2 regions of the Kitasatospora sp. GAS1066B genome follow, and region 1 is predicted to be linked to the other one. Evidence: predicted binding sites of a transcription regulator. Region 1 holds the regulator's gene; the other holds the start of a gene.
The links. The regulator HrcA, encoded in region 1, represses chaperone genes, less so after heat shock. The targets are predictions, from matches to a motif close to TTNGCACTCNGNNNNNCNGAGTGCNAA.
Positions count from the first base shown of each region.

Region 2: a site for HrcA is predicted at 4,246-4,272, ahead of groES (co-chaperone GroES). Genes of this name have one in related genera too.

Region 1 covers NZ_JBGCCO010000006.1:107,478-113,959, forward strand. The annotation lists gene ABH937_RS08335 (long-chain fatty acid--CoA ligase) at 1-591, shown strand, start outside; gene hemW (radical SAM family heme chaperone HemW) at 649-1,878, shown strand; gene ABH937_RS08345 (DUF3097 domain-containing protein) at 1,898-2,728, opposite strand; gene ABH937_RS08350 (hypothetical protein) at 2,803-3,387, opposite strand; gene htpX (zinc metalloprotease HtpX) at 3,432-4,361, opposite strand; gene hrcA (heat-inducible transcriptional repressor HrcA) at 4,719-5,903, shown strand; gene dnaJ (molecular chaperone DnaJ) at 5,979-6,482, shown strand, end outside.
Region 2 covers NZ_JBGCCO010000010.1:91,964-98,445, forward strand. The annotation lists gene ABH937_RS13425 (response regulator transcription factor) at 1-82, opposite strand, end outside; gene ABH937_RS13430 (WhiB family transcriptional regulator) at 555-869, shown strand; gene ABH937_RS13435 (LysR family transcriptional regulator) at 925-1,953, opposite strand; gene groL (chaperonin GroEL) at 2,033-3,664, opposite strand; gene groES (co-chaperone GroES) at 3,794-4,102, opposite strand; gene ABH937_RS13450 (SAM-dependent methyltransferase) at 4,313-5,509, shown strand; gene ABH937_RS13455 (polysaccharide deacetylase family protein) at 5,485-6,399, opposite strand; gene ABH937_RS13460 (hypothetical protein) at 6,455-6,482, opposite strand, start outside.

The sequences.
Region 1 (6,482 bases):
GCCGAGGACGGCGAGATCCTGCTGCGTGGCCCCGGCGTGATGCGCGGCTACCACGACAACCCCGAGCAGACCGCCGAGGTGCTGGAGCCGGACGGCTGGTTCCACACCGGCGACATCGGCGAGCTCAGCTCGGACGGCTACCTGCGGATCACCGACCGCAAGAAGGACATGTTCAAGACCTCGGGCGGCAAGTACGTCGCGCCCAGCGAGGTCGAGGGCAAGTTCAAGGCGCTCTGCCCGTTCGTCAGCAACATCCTGGTGATCGGCAACGGCCGCAACTACTGCACCGCGCTGATCGGGCTGGACGAGCCGGTGATCATGCAGTGGGCCGCCGAGCACGGCCTGAGCGGCAAGAGCTACGCCGAGGTGGCCGGCTCGCCCGAGACGCGGGCGCTGATCGAGGGCTTCGTGAAGAAGCTCAACGGCGAGTTGCAGCGCTGGCAGACGGTCAAGAAGTTCCACCTCCTGCCGCGCGACCTGGACATCGAGCACGGCGAGCTGACCCCGAGCCTGAAGATCAAGCGTCCGGTGGTCGAGCGGGTCTACGCCGAGGCGGTCCAGGAGATGTACGCGGGCGCCAACGAGGCCTGAGTCACGGGCTGGTCCGGTACGGACGGGGTAACCCCCGTCGTACCGGACAATGGACCCATGCCCTCCGCACTTCCCGACGGCGAACCCGTGCCGTCCGACGGTTCGCTGCCCGCCCACGCCCTCACCGGACTCGGTGACCGGCCGTTCGGCTTCTATCTGCACGTGCCGTACTGCGCCACCCGCTGCGGCTACTGCGACTTCAACACCTACACCGCCACCGAGCTGCACTCCTCGGGCGCCGTCGCCTCCCAGGAGACCTACGCGCAGAACCTGGTCGGCGAGATCCGGCTGGCCCGCAAGGTGCTGGGCAGCGCCGAGCTGCCGGTGCGCACCGTCTTCCTCGGCGGCGGCACGCCCACCCTGCTGCCGGCCCGCGACCTGGTGGCGATGCTGACCGCGATCCGGGAGGAGTTCGGGCTCGCCGAGGACGCGGAGGTGACCACCGAGGCCAACCCCGAGTCGGTCGACCCGGCCTACCTGGCCGAGCTGCGCGAGGGCGGCTTCAACCGGATCTCCTTCGGGATGCAGAGCGCCCGGCCGCACGTGCTGAAGGTGCTGGACCGCCACCACACCCCGGGCCGTCCGGAGGCCTGCGTCGCCGAGGCGCGGGCGGCCGGCTTCGAGCACGTCAACCTGGACCTGATCTACGGCACGCCGGGGGAGTCCGACGAGGACTGGCGCGCGTCGCTGGCGGCCGCGATCGGCGCCGGGCCCGACCACGTCTCGGCCTACTCGCTGATCGTCGAGGAGGGCACCCGGCTGGCCGGGCGGATCAAGCGCGGCGAGCTGCCGATGGTCGACGACGACGTGCACGCCGACCGCTACCTGATCGCCGAGCAGGCGCTGGCCGCGGCCGGCTACCACTGGTACGAGGTCTCCAACTGGGCCACCGACGAGGAGGCCCGCTGCCGGCACAACGAGCTGTACTGGACGGGGGCCGACTGGTGGGGCGCCGGCCCCGGCGCCCACAGCCACGTGGGGGGCGTGCGTTGGTGGAACGCCAAGCACCCGGCCGCCTACGCGCGGGCGCTCGCCGAGGGCCGCACGCCCGCCCAGGGGCGCGAGGTGCTGCCGGCCGAGGACCGCCGGGTCGAGCGGATCCTGCTGGAGCTGCGCCTGGTCGAGGGCTGTCCGCTCGACCTGCTGACCGCCACCGGCCTGCGGGCCGCCGAGCGGGCACTGGCCGACGGGCTGCTGGCCGCCGAGCCGTTCGCGGCCGGTCGCGCCGCGCTGACCCTGCGCGGGCGGCTGCTGGCGGACGCGGTGGTCCGGGATCTGGTGGACTGAGCACGAGACTGACGGGCTGTCAGCCCCCCGGCTGGGTGACGAAATCGATCAGCTCCTCGACCCGGCCCAGCAGCTCCGGCTCGAGATCCCGGAAGGAGTTCACCGAGGCCAGGATCCGCTTCCAGGCCGCCGGGGTGTCCACCGGCCAGCCCAGGCGGCGGCAGATGCCCTCCTTCCAGACCTCCCCGCGCGGCACCTCGGGCCAGGCGGCGATCCCCACGCTGTCCGGCTTGACGGCCTGCCAGATGTCGATGAACGGGTGGCCCACCACCAGCACGGCCTCCCCGGTGACGGCCGAGGCGATCCGGTGCTCCTTGGTCCCGGGGAGCAGGTGGTCCACCAGGACGCCCAGCCGCCGCCCGTCCCCCGGGCCGAACCCGGCCACGATCGCCGGCAGGTCGTCGATGCCCTCCAGGTACTCGACCACCACGCCCTCGATCCGCAGGTCGTCGCCCCAGACCCGCTCGACCAGCTCCGCGTCGTGCCGGCCCTCGACGTAGATCCGCGATTCCCGGGCGACCCGGGCCCGGGCCCCGGGGACGGCGATCGAGCCGGAGGCGGTCCGCGCCGGGCCCCGGGCGGGCGCCGGGCCGCTCGGGCGGACCAGGGTGACCACCTTGCCCTCGAGCAGGAAGCCGCGCGGCACCAGCGGGAAGACCCGGTGCTTGCCGAACCGGTCCTCCAGGGTCACGGTCACGCCCTCGGCGGTCTTCTCGCAGCGCACCACCGCGCCGCAGAAGCCGGTGGCGGCCTCCTCGACCACCAGGTCCCGCTCGGCGGGTACCTCCGTGGCTGGCTGCTGCCGCTTCCAGGGCGGGGTGAGGTCCGGGCCGTACTGAGTGCTGCGCATGGGAGGAACTATAGGAAAAGCCGACGGCCCGTCAGGATCGGACGGGCCGTCGGCTCACCATCGCGCACTGCCGCTCACAGGCCGGGCGCGCCCCAGACCGGGAACCAGCGGCTCAGGTCGGCCTCGAGCCGCAGGTCGTTGGCGAGCATCGCCTTCGTCTGCAGCTCCAGCGGGCTGTTGCGCCGCTCGCCGCCACCGGGCATCGGGGCGAACGGGTAGAACGAGCCGCGCTTGTAGAGGTAGACCAGCGCCAGCGACTGCCCGGCCTCGTTGCGGAAGCCGACCAGCGAGCAGAGCAGCTGCGGGCCGAAACCGTTGGCCTCCAGCTCGCTGTTGACCGCGTGCAGGTCGTTCACCAGGTCGGGCAGCTCGTCGGGGGTGTGCCGGGCGAGCAGCCAGGAGTAGCCGTACTCGTCCCGGCTGGCCTCGACCGGCGTGCCGCCGCCCGCCGTGTCGGCGTCCAGCAGGGCCCGCACCTGCCGTTCGACCTCGACGAAGGCGCCGCCCTCGACCGCGGCGAAGCAGACCGAGCCCAGTCCGGTGGGCGTGAAGCCGGCAGCGGCCTCCAGGGTCAGGGCGGCGGAGGGCACACCGAAGAGCTGGTCGAGGTCGGGCTTGACCGGCTTGCTGCGGCCCAGCAGCGCGTCCAGGAATCCCACGGATCGTTCCTTTCGAGGGTGCTTCTCGAGGGGTGGTTCGCGGGTCAGTGCTGACCCAGCTCGGTGGAGATCTTGCCCAGCTGCTCGAGCCGCTGCTCCAGGCTGGGGTGGGTGGACATCAGCTGGGTGGCCGCCTCGCGGGCGTTCAGCGCCGGGGCGAAGAAGAAGGCGTTGTAGGGCTGCGCCTGGCGCAGGTCCTTGGTCGGGATCGCGGAGATCTGCCCGGTCACCTTGGTCAGCGCCGAGGCGAGCGCGCTGGGCCGGCCGGTGAGCTGGGCGGCGGCCCGGTCGGCGGCCAGCTCGCGGTAGCGGGAGAGCAGCCGGGTGAGCAGGAAGCTGATCGCGTAGACCACCACGCTGACGATCGGGATGATGATCATCAGGATCGCGGCGTTGTCATTGTTGTTGTTGTTCCGGTTGCCGCCGCTCATCATGCCGCTGTAGAGCGCGATCCGGGTGATCGCGCCGGCCAGCACGCCGAGGAAGCCGGCGATGGTCATCACCGCGACGTCCCGGTGCGCGACGTGCGAGAGCTCGTGCGCCAGCACGCCCTCCAGCTCCTCCGGCTCCAGCCGGCGCAGCAGGCCGGTGGTCACGCAGACCACCGCGTTCTCCGGGTTGCGGCCGGTGGCGAAGGCGTTGGGCATGTCGTTGTCGGCGACCGCGACACGCGGCTTGGGCATGTCGGCCAGCGCGCAGAGCCGGTCAATGGTGCCGTGCAGCTGCGGGTACTGCTCGGGGGTGACCTGGTGGGCACCCATCGCCCGCTCGGTGATCTTGTCGCTGAACCAGAACTGCGCGACGAAGAGCCCGCCCATCAGCACCACGATCAGCGGCCAGGCGCCCCTCAGCAGGACGATCAGCACACCCGTGAAGCCGACGTACAGCAGCCCGATCAGGAACATCGTGGTGACCATCCGCGTGGACAGCCCACGGTCGGGAGCAAAACGAGTGTGGGGGCCGGACGCCGACATGGCTGCTCCTCTGTCCATTCAGATCTCCATCGCCGAGGCGGTTCTGCCCGCCTCGGTCTCAGTTGCTATCGATGCTGCCACTTCGCCGGGCGGCGGGCACCACCCTTGTCGGGCGCGTTCGCGCGTCGCGCGTCACGTCCGTCCCGGCGGGATGCTACGCGGAGTGATCCGCGCGGCATCCACGGCCAGGGCGTTCCTGCCGTCGGACCCGGGCCTTACACTGGCAGGTACGGTTTTGGCACTCCACAGAGCAGAGTGCCAAGCCCGATCCGACGAAGTACCCGCCGAGCCACTCGGCACGGTGCTTGCCATGCAGGCCTGGTACCTGGACAACGCGCGAAGAGGGAGGTGCGTGCCATGTTCGACGAACCTGATTCCGACCCGCGTCAGAGCGGCCGTGACCCGGTCGGCGACCAGTCGACCGGTCGGTCCGGGCCCGCCGCCCGCCCGGCTCGCAGCAGCGCCAGGGCCAGCTCGGCGGCCCGCGCGGGCAAGGGCGGCGAGGTCGGCCGGCTGGAGATCCGCCAGCTCGACGAGCGCAAGCTCTCCGTGCTGCGCGCCATCGTCCAGGACTATGTCGGCACCGAGGAGCCGGTGGGCTCCAAGGCCCTGGTGGAGCGGCACAACCTCGGCGTCTCGCCGGCCACCGTGCGCAACGACATGGCCACCCTCGAAGAGGACGGCTACATCCAGCAGCCGCACACCAGCGCAGGCCGGATCCCGACCGACAAGGGCTACCGGCTCTTCGTCGACCGGCTGGCCGAGGTCAAGCCGATGAGCGCCCCCGAGCGCCGGGCGATCCGGCACTTCCTGGACGGCGCGGTCGACCTGGACGACGTGGTGGCCCGCACCGTGCGGCTGCTCGCCCAGCTGACCCGCCAGGTCGCCGTGGTCCAGTACCCCTCGCTCTCCCGCTCGACGGTGCGTCATGTCGAGCTGGTCTCGCTCGCCCCGGCCAAGGTGATGCTGGTGCTGATCACCGACACCGGGCGGGTCGAGCAGCGGATGGTCGACTGCCCGGGGCCGGCCCGCGAGTCCACCCTGGCCGACCTGCGCGCCCGGTTGAACGCCCGGGCCGGCGGCCAGCGCTTCCCCGACGTCCCCGCCCTGGTGGACGATCTGCCCGCCGCTTTCGAGCCGGCCGAGCGCCCGATCGTCTCCACCGTGCTCTCCACCCTCTTCGAGACCCTGGTGGAGCAGAACGAGGAGCGGATCATGCTGGCCGGCACGGCCAACCTGACCCGCTTCGGTCATGACTTCCCGCTCACCATCCAGCCGGTGCTGGAGGCCCTGGAGGAGCAGGTGGTGCTGCTGCGCCTGCTCGGCGAGAGCGCCGACGGCGGGATGACGGTGCGGATCGGTCGGGAGAACGAGTACGAGGGCCTGAATTCCACGTCTGTCGTCTCGGTCGGTTACGGTTCGGGCGATGAGAGCGTGGCCAAGCTCGGAGTGATCGGCCCGACTCGGATGGACTACCCCGGCACGATGGGGGCGGTCCGGGCGGTCGCCCGGTACGTGGGGCAGATCCTGGCCGAGTCGTAGCAGCACCCCTACTAGATTTAGTAGGCAAACCAGTCGCAGCAGGACTTTCCACAGGCAGAACAAGCGGAGCATTTGGTGGCCACGGACTACTACGCGGTACTCGGCGTCCGACGGGACGCGGGGCAGGACGAGATCAAGAAGGCGTTCCGGCGCCTTGCCCGTGAACTGCACCCGGATGTCAACCCGGACCCGAAGACGCAGGAGCGGTTCAAGGAGATCAACGCCGCTTACGAGGTGCTCTCCGACCCGCAGAAGCGGCAGGTCTACGACCTGGGTGGGGACCCGCTGTCGCCGAACGGCGGCGGGGGCGGCTTCGGCGCGGGTGCGGCGGGCTTCGGCTTCTCCGACATCATGGACGCCTTCTTCGGCGCCGCCGCCGGCCAGCGCGGCCCGCGCTCGCGCACCCGGCGCGGCCAGGACGCGATGATCCGGCTGGAGATCACCCTGGAGGAGGCCACTTTCGGCACCACCAAGGAGCTCCAGGTCGACACGGCCGTCACCTGCACCACCTGCTCCGGTGAGGGCGCGGCCCCGGGCACCTCGGCGCAGACCTGTGACATGTGTCGCGGCAAGGGTGAG
Region 2 (6,482 bases), on a different contig from region 1:
CGACACCCGGCACGGTGGCCACCGCACGGCGCAGCGCCTCCCGGGCAAGCGGTGAATCGTCGCAAACGAGAACGGAAGTCATGACCGTCCTCCGCAGCTGATCCGCGTCACGTTGAGCCTCCTGGCTGGTACGAACTCTCTCCGCACTTCCAACGACCGTCACTCGAATGAGTTACGGCCTTCAGGGCCATCTCCACCACTGTACGTGGCCAACCCATTACTGATCAGCCGCATCGCGGGGCGGACACCGCTCTTTTGTGCTCGTAGCGCGCGTCCGACACCCGATCGGCGCGCGCCGCGCACGCCGGAGTACGGCCCGACGGCAGCGCGGGGCGGGGGGCGCCGACACACCGGGCCACCCGATTGCCACGACTCATCCGACCCACTTCATGCCCGTTTAGTCCGTTTTCATGGCTTTTGTACGATCATTGACTGTTGGGTAACTCTGTGGGTGACTTGTCGGGAAGCGTGCTGTAAGTCATATTTCCAGGTGTCCATCCCGGCGCCTCGAAGCCTCGCCGAACGGCTGTCGGACGACTCGAAGGGAATGAGCCATGGCCGATTTCTCCCGACTCCCCGGTCCGAACGCGGACCTGTGGGACTGGCAGCTCTCCGCCGCCTGCCGCGGTGTGGACAGTTCGCTCTTCTTCCATCCCGAAGGCGAGCGTGGCGCGGCGCGCAGCTCGCGGGAGCAGAGCGCGAAGGAGGTCTGCATGCGCTGCCCGGTGCGCACCCAGTGCGCGGCCCACGCGCTGGCGGTCCGCGAGCCCTACGGCGTCTGGGGCGGCCTGACCGAGGACGAGCGCGAGGAGTTGCAGGGTCGCGCCCGCAACCGGCTGGCCGAGGTGCCGGTGACCGTCCGGCACTGACCGTCCGGTAGGGGCCGCCCACCGGTAGCAGAAACGTTTGCTCGACGTCCGTCGGTCAGCGAACGGACATTTCCGAAGAGCCCGACCCTCGACGACCGGCCGCCACCGTGGCGAGCCGGTCGAGCATGAGCCGCACCGCCGGCACCTCGGCCAGGTCCGGCAGGGTCAGCGCCACCACCTCGCGCAGCGCGGACCGGCCGTCGGCCGCGTGCACCGGCACCGCCGCCACCGCGTCGTGGCGCACCGCGTCCAGCGCCAGGCGCGGCAGCACCGCGACCCCCAGGCCGGCCGCCACCAGGCCGACCACCGCCGGGTAGTCGTCGGTGGCGAAGTCGATCCGGGGCGCGAAACCGGCCTCGGCGCACAGCTCGACCAGTTGTCCGCGACACTGCGGGCAGCCCGCGATCCACTGCTCCTCGGCCAGCTCGGCGAGCCGCACCGGCTGCTCGGCGGTGCGGTCGGCCAGCGGGTGGCCGACCGGGAGCAGGCCGACCAGCGGGTCGTCGAGCAGCGGACGCACCACCAGTTCGGACCAGTCGCCCGCGGCGGCCGTCTCGGCGGCGGCCAGCACCGCGGCGGCCCGGGCCGAACGCGACACACCGTGCGCGGGAGTGCTGCTCGGGTGCTCGCCCGGGTAGCGGAAGGCCAGGGCGATGTCGCACTCGCCGCCGCGCAGCATCGCCAGCGACTCCGGCGGCTCGGCCTCCACCAGCGACACGCGCACCCCCGGATGGGCGTCGCGCAGTCGGGCGACCGCGGGCGGCACCAGGGTGGAACTCGCGGTGGGGAAGGAGACCAGGCGGACCCGCCCAGCCCGCAGCCCCGCGATCGCGGCCACCTCCTGCTCGGCCGCCGAGAGGCCTGCCAGGATCCCCGAGGCGTGCTTCAGCAGCACCTCGCCGGCCTCGCTCAGCTGCACCCCGCGCCCGGAGCGGGCCACCAGTGGCAGGCCCACCGACTTCTCGAGCGCCTTCATCTGCTGGCTGACCGCCGGCTGGGTGCACCCCAGCTCCCGCGAAGCGGCGGAGAACGACCCGGTACGGGCGACCGCGCGCAACACACGCAGATGACGAGCCTCGATCATGCGCCAAGCGTAGACCGACGGCCCGGCACCCCCGCTCGAGCGGGGGTGCCGGGCCGTCGGTTCAGCGCGCTACCAGGGGTCAGTGCGAGTGACCGTGGCCGCCGTGCGAGTGACCAGCAGCGGCCTCCTCCTCGGCGGGCTTCTCCACCACGAGGGTCTCGGTGGTGAGCAGCAGCGAGGCGATCGAGGCGGCGTTCTCCAGGGCGGAGCGGGTGACCTTGACCGGGTCGATGACGCCGGCCTTCATCAGGTCGCCGTACTCGCCGGTGGCGGCGTTGAAGCCCTGGTTGCCGTCCAGCTCGGCGACCTTGGAGGTGATGACGTAGCCCTCGAGGCCGGCGTTCTGGGCGATCCAGCGCAGCGGCTCGGCGAGCGCCTTGCGGACCACGGCGACACCGGTGGCCTCGTCGCCCGACAGGCCCAGGCCGCCGTCCAGCACCTTCTGCGCGTGCACCAGGGAGGCGCCGCCGCCGGCGACGATGCCCTCCTCGACCGCGGCGCGGGTCGCCGAGATGGCGTCCTCCAGGCGGTGCTTGCGCTCCTTGAGCTCCACCTCGGTGGCGGCGCCGACCTTGATCACGCAGACCCCGCCGGCCAGCTTGGCCAGGCGCTCCTGCAGCTTCTCGCGGTCCCAGTCCGAGTCGGTGTTGGCGATCTCGGCCTTGATCTGGGCGACGCGGCCGGCGACGGCCTCGGAGTCGCCCGCACCGTCGACGACCGTGGTGTCGTCCTTGGTGATGGTGACGCGGCGGGCCGAGCCCAGCACGTCCAGGCCGGCCTGGTCGAGCTTGAGGCCGACCTCCTCGGAGATGACGGTGGCACCGGTCAGGGTGGCCAGGTCGCCCAGGATGGCCTTGCGGCGGTCGCCGAAGCCCGGGGCCTTGACGGCCACCGCGTTGAAGGTGCCGCGGATCTTGTTCACCACGAGGGTGGAGAGCGCCTCGCCGTCCACGTCCTCGGCGATGATCAGCAGCGGCTTGGAGGCACCGCCCTGCAGGATCTTCTCGAGCAGCGGGAGCAGCTCCTGGATCGAGGAGATCTTGCCCTGGTTGATCAGGATGTACGGGTCCTCCAGGACCGCCTCCTGACGCTCCTGGTCGGTGACGAAGTACGGCGACAGGTAGCCCTTGTCGAACTGCATGCCCTCGGTGAAGTCCAGCTCCACGCCGAAGGTGTTGGACTCCTCGACGGTGATCACACCGTCCTTGCCGACCTTGTCGATCGCCTCGGCGATCAGCTCGCCGACCTGCGGGTCCTGCGCGGAGAGCGAGGCGACGGCGGCGATGTCGTCCTTGCCCTCGATCTCGCGGGCGATGGAGAGCAGGTGCTCGGAGACGGCGGCGACGGCCTTGTCGATGCCCTTCTTCAGGGCGGCCGGGCCCGCGCCGGCGGCGACGTTGCGCAGACCCTCGTTGACCAGGGCCTGGGCCAGCACGGTGGCGGTGGTGGTGCCGTCACCCGCGACGTCGTTGGTCTTGGTGGCGACCTCCTTGACCAGCTGCGCGCCGAGGTTCTCGTACGGGTCGTCCAGCTCGACCTCGCGGGCGATGGTGACACCGTCGTTGGTGATGGTCGGGGCGCCGAACTTCTTGTCGATGACGACGTTGCGGCCCTTGGGGCCGATGGTCACCTTGACCGTGTCGGCCAGCTTGTTGACACCGCGCTCGAGCGAGCGGCGGGCGTCCTCGTCGAACTGCAGGATCTTCGCCATGATTCCGTTTCCTCGGGATATCTGCGTACGTGACGTCAGGTGTAGCAACAACCGCGCCCCGGGCCCCTGTCACAACTGACACGGATCCGGGGCGGGCCAGATGGCGGACCGTGAGGTCCGCCGGACTGCTTACTTCTCGATGATGGCGAGAACGTCGCGAGCCGAGAGGACGAGGTACTCCTCGCCGTTGTACTTCACCTCGGTGCCGCCGTACTTCGAGTACAGGACGACGTCGCCGACGGTGACGTCGAGCGGAAGACGGTTGCCCTCCTCGAAGCGGCCCGGGCCGACGGCCAGGACAACGCCCTCCTGGGGCTTCTCCTTGGCGGTGTCCGGGATAACCAGGCCGGAGGCCGTGGTGGTCTCGGCGTCGAGCGGCTGGACCACGATGCGGTCCTCAAGCGGCTTGATGGCAACCTTGCTGCTGGCGGTGGTCACGTCCGAGTTCCCCTTCGGAGATTACGGGGTTGTCTAACAGGTAGGTGAGCGACAGGGACGGCCTGCCGTCGCGGGGGTCAGGCCGATACTGTCGCGTTAGCACTCTCCCTGGGGGGAGTGCCAGGAACGACCATAGGACGCGGTTAGCACTCAGTCAACCAGAGTGCCAGCGGCGCGCAGGGCGAATCGCCGGACCTGGACAATGGGCGGGTGGAGACCGAGACCTTTGCGCGGCTGCTGACCGACCAGGGACAGCGGCTGCTGACCGAACTGCGCGAGTACGCCCCCGAGGAGGAGTTGGCGCTGGCCACCCGGCTGCGGCGGGAGCACCCGGCGGAGCTGGTCTCCGCGGCGCTGGGGCAGGCGCGGCTGCGGCAGCGGGCCCAGCCGAAGTTCGGGGACGACGCGGCGCGGATGTACTTCACGCCCAACGGGGTCGAGCAGTCCACCCGGCGCAGCGTGGCCGAGTGGCGGGCCGCCCGGTTCAGCCGGCTCGGGGTGGCGCGGCTGGCCGACCTGTGCGCGGGCAACGGCGGTGACGCGATCGCCCTGGCACGGGCCGGGATCTCGGTGCTCGCGGTCGACCGGGACCCGCTGACCTGCGCGGTCGCGGCGGCCAACGCGGCCGCGCTGGGCCTGTCCGAGCTGATCGAGGTGCGCTGCGCGGACGTGACCGAGGTGGCGGTCGACGGATTCGACGCCGTCTTCACCGACCCGGCACGCCGCACCGCCAAGGGCCGGGTCTTCGACCCCGCCGCCTACTCCCCGCCGCTCTCCTGGGCGATCGAGGCCGGCCGCCGCACCCCGCTGGGCGCGCTCAAGGTGGCCCCGGGCATCCCGCACGAGGCGGTGCCCCAGGACGCGGAGGCGGAGTGGGTCTCCGACCACGGCGAGGTCAAGGAGGCGGTGCTCTGGTTCGGCACCGCCCCGGCCGCCGGCGCGCCGCACCGGGCCACCCTGCTGCCGGGACCGCACACCCTGACCGGCGGCCGGCTCCCCGACCCGCCGGCCGGCCCGGTGCGCCGTTACCTCTACGAGCCGGACGGCGCGGTGATCCGCGCCCACCTGGTCGCCGAGGTCGCCGCACGGCTCGGCGCCACCCTGATCGACCCGATGATCGCCTACCTGACCTCGGATCAGCTGCTCGCGACGCCGTTCGCGCACGCGTACGAGATCACCGACCTGCTGCCGTTCAACGTGAAGAAGCTCAAGATCCTGTTGCGGCAGCGGGCGGTGGGCACCGTGGTGATCAAGAAGCGCGGCATCGGGCTGACCCCGGAGGAGCTGCGCCGGCAGCTGAAGCCCGAGGGGCCGAACACGGCGACGGTCTTCCTGACCCGGGTCGCCGACACCCCGACCATGCTGCTGGCTCAGCCGGTGGCTCAGCCGGCCGGCGGCTGGATGTAGTCCTCCAGCCGCGCCACCGAGAAGCCCTGCTCCTGGATCCGGCTGAGCAACTCGCCGAACATCTCGGTCATCGTCTCGCCCTTGAGGTCCTTGGGACCGCGGAAGTGGGCCAGGATGATGTCGCCGGGCTTCAACTTCTTGTCGCCGGCCTGGTACTGCATGTCGTGGATCTGCATCGTCTCGCGCCACAGCACCACCGCCCGCGGACCGCACTGCTGGACCGCGGAGTTGAGCGTGGCGGTGTTGGCGCCGTCGCCGTAGGGCGGGCGGAACAGGAACGGCGCCGCCCCGTACTGCTGGCTGAGCACCTGCTGGTCGCCGCAGACCTCGTTCTTCTGCACGACGGCGGACTTGGTGCTCATCGCCGGGTGGTGCAGCGTGTGGTTCTGGATGTGGTTGCCGGCGGCCTGCAGCGGCTTGAAGTAGCCGTAGTCGTTCTTGATCGCGTCGTCCATCAGGAACATGGTGACCGGGATCTTCAGGTCGTTCATCATCTCGATGAACTTGGGGTCCTTCTCCTCGCCGTCGTCGATGGTCACGAAGACCACCTTGTCGCTGGTGGGAATGGCGCTGATCACCGGGACCTGGCCGGTCCTGCCGAGCTTGACCGGCTTGTCGGCGGGCGGCGCGGGCGCGGCGGGCAGCGGCTGCAGGTGCCACTTGGCCCAGGCCGCGGCCGACACCTGACCGTCGCCGGCCGCCGGCGGCGGCGTGGCCGCGGTCGACGGCGCGGCGCTCGACGGCGGCCCGGCCGCCGGGGTGCTCTGCGGTGCGACCGCGTTCTTCTGCTCCCCGCCACTGCTGCCGCAGCCGCTGACCGCGACGGCGGCGACCAGGGCGAGCGAGCCCGCCGTGCACGCCGTCAGCCGGCTCCTCTGGTAGGTCTTCACGGCGTCCCGCTCCCCCTGCTGTTGTGTGTTCGACCAGCGCTCTCGTCCCGGAACGCTACCGTGCTTCGGCCACGTACTCACGG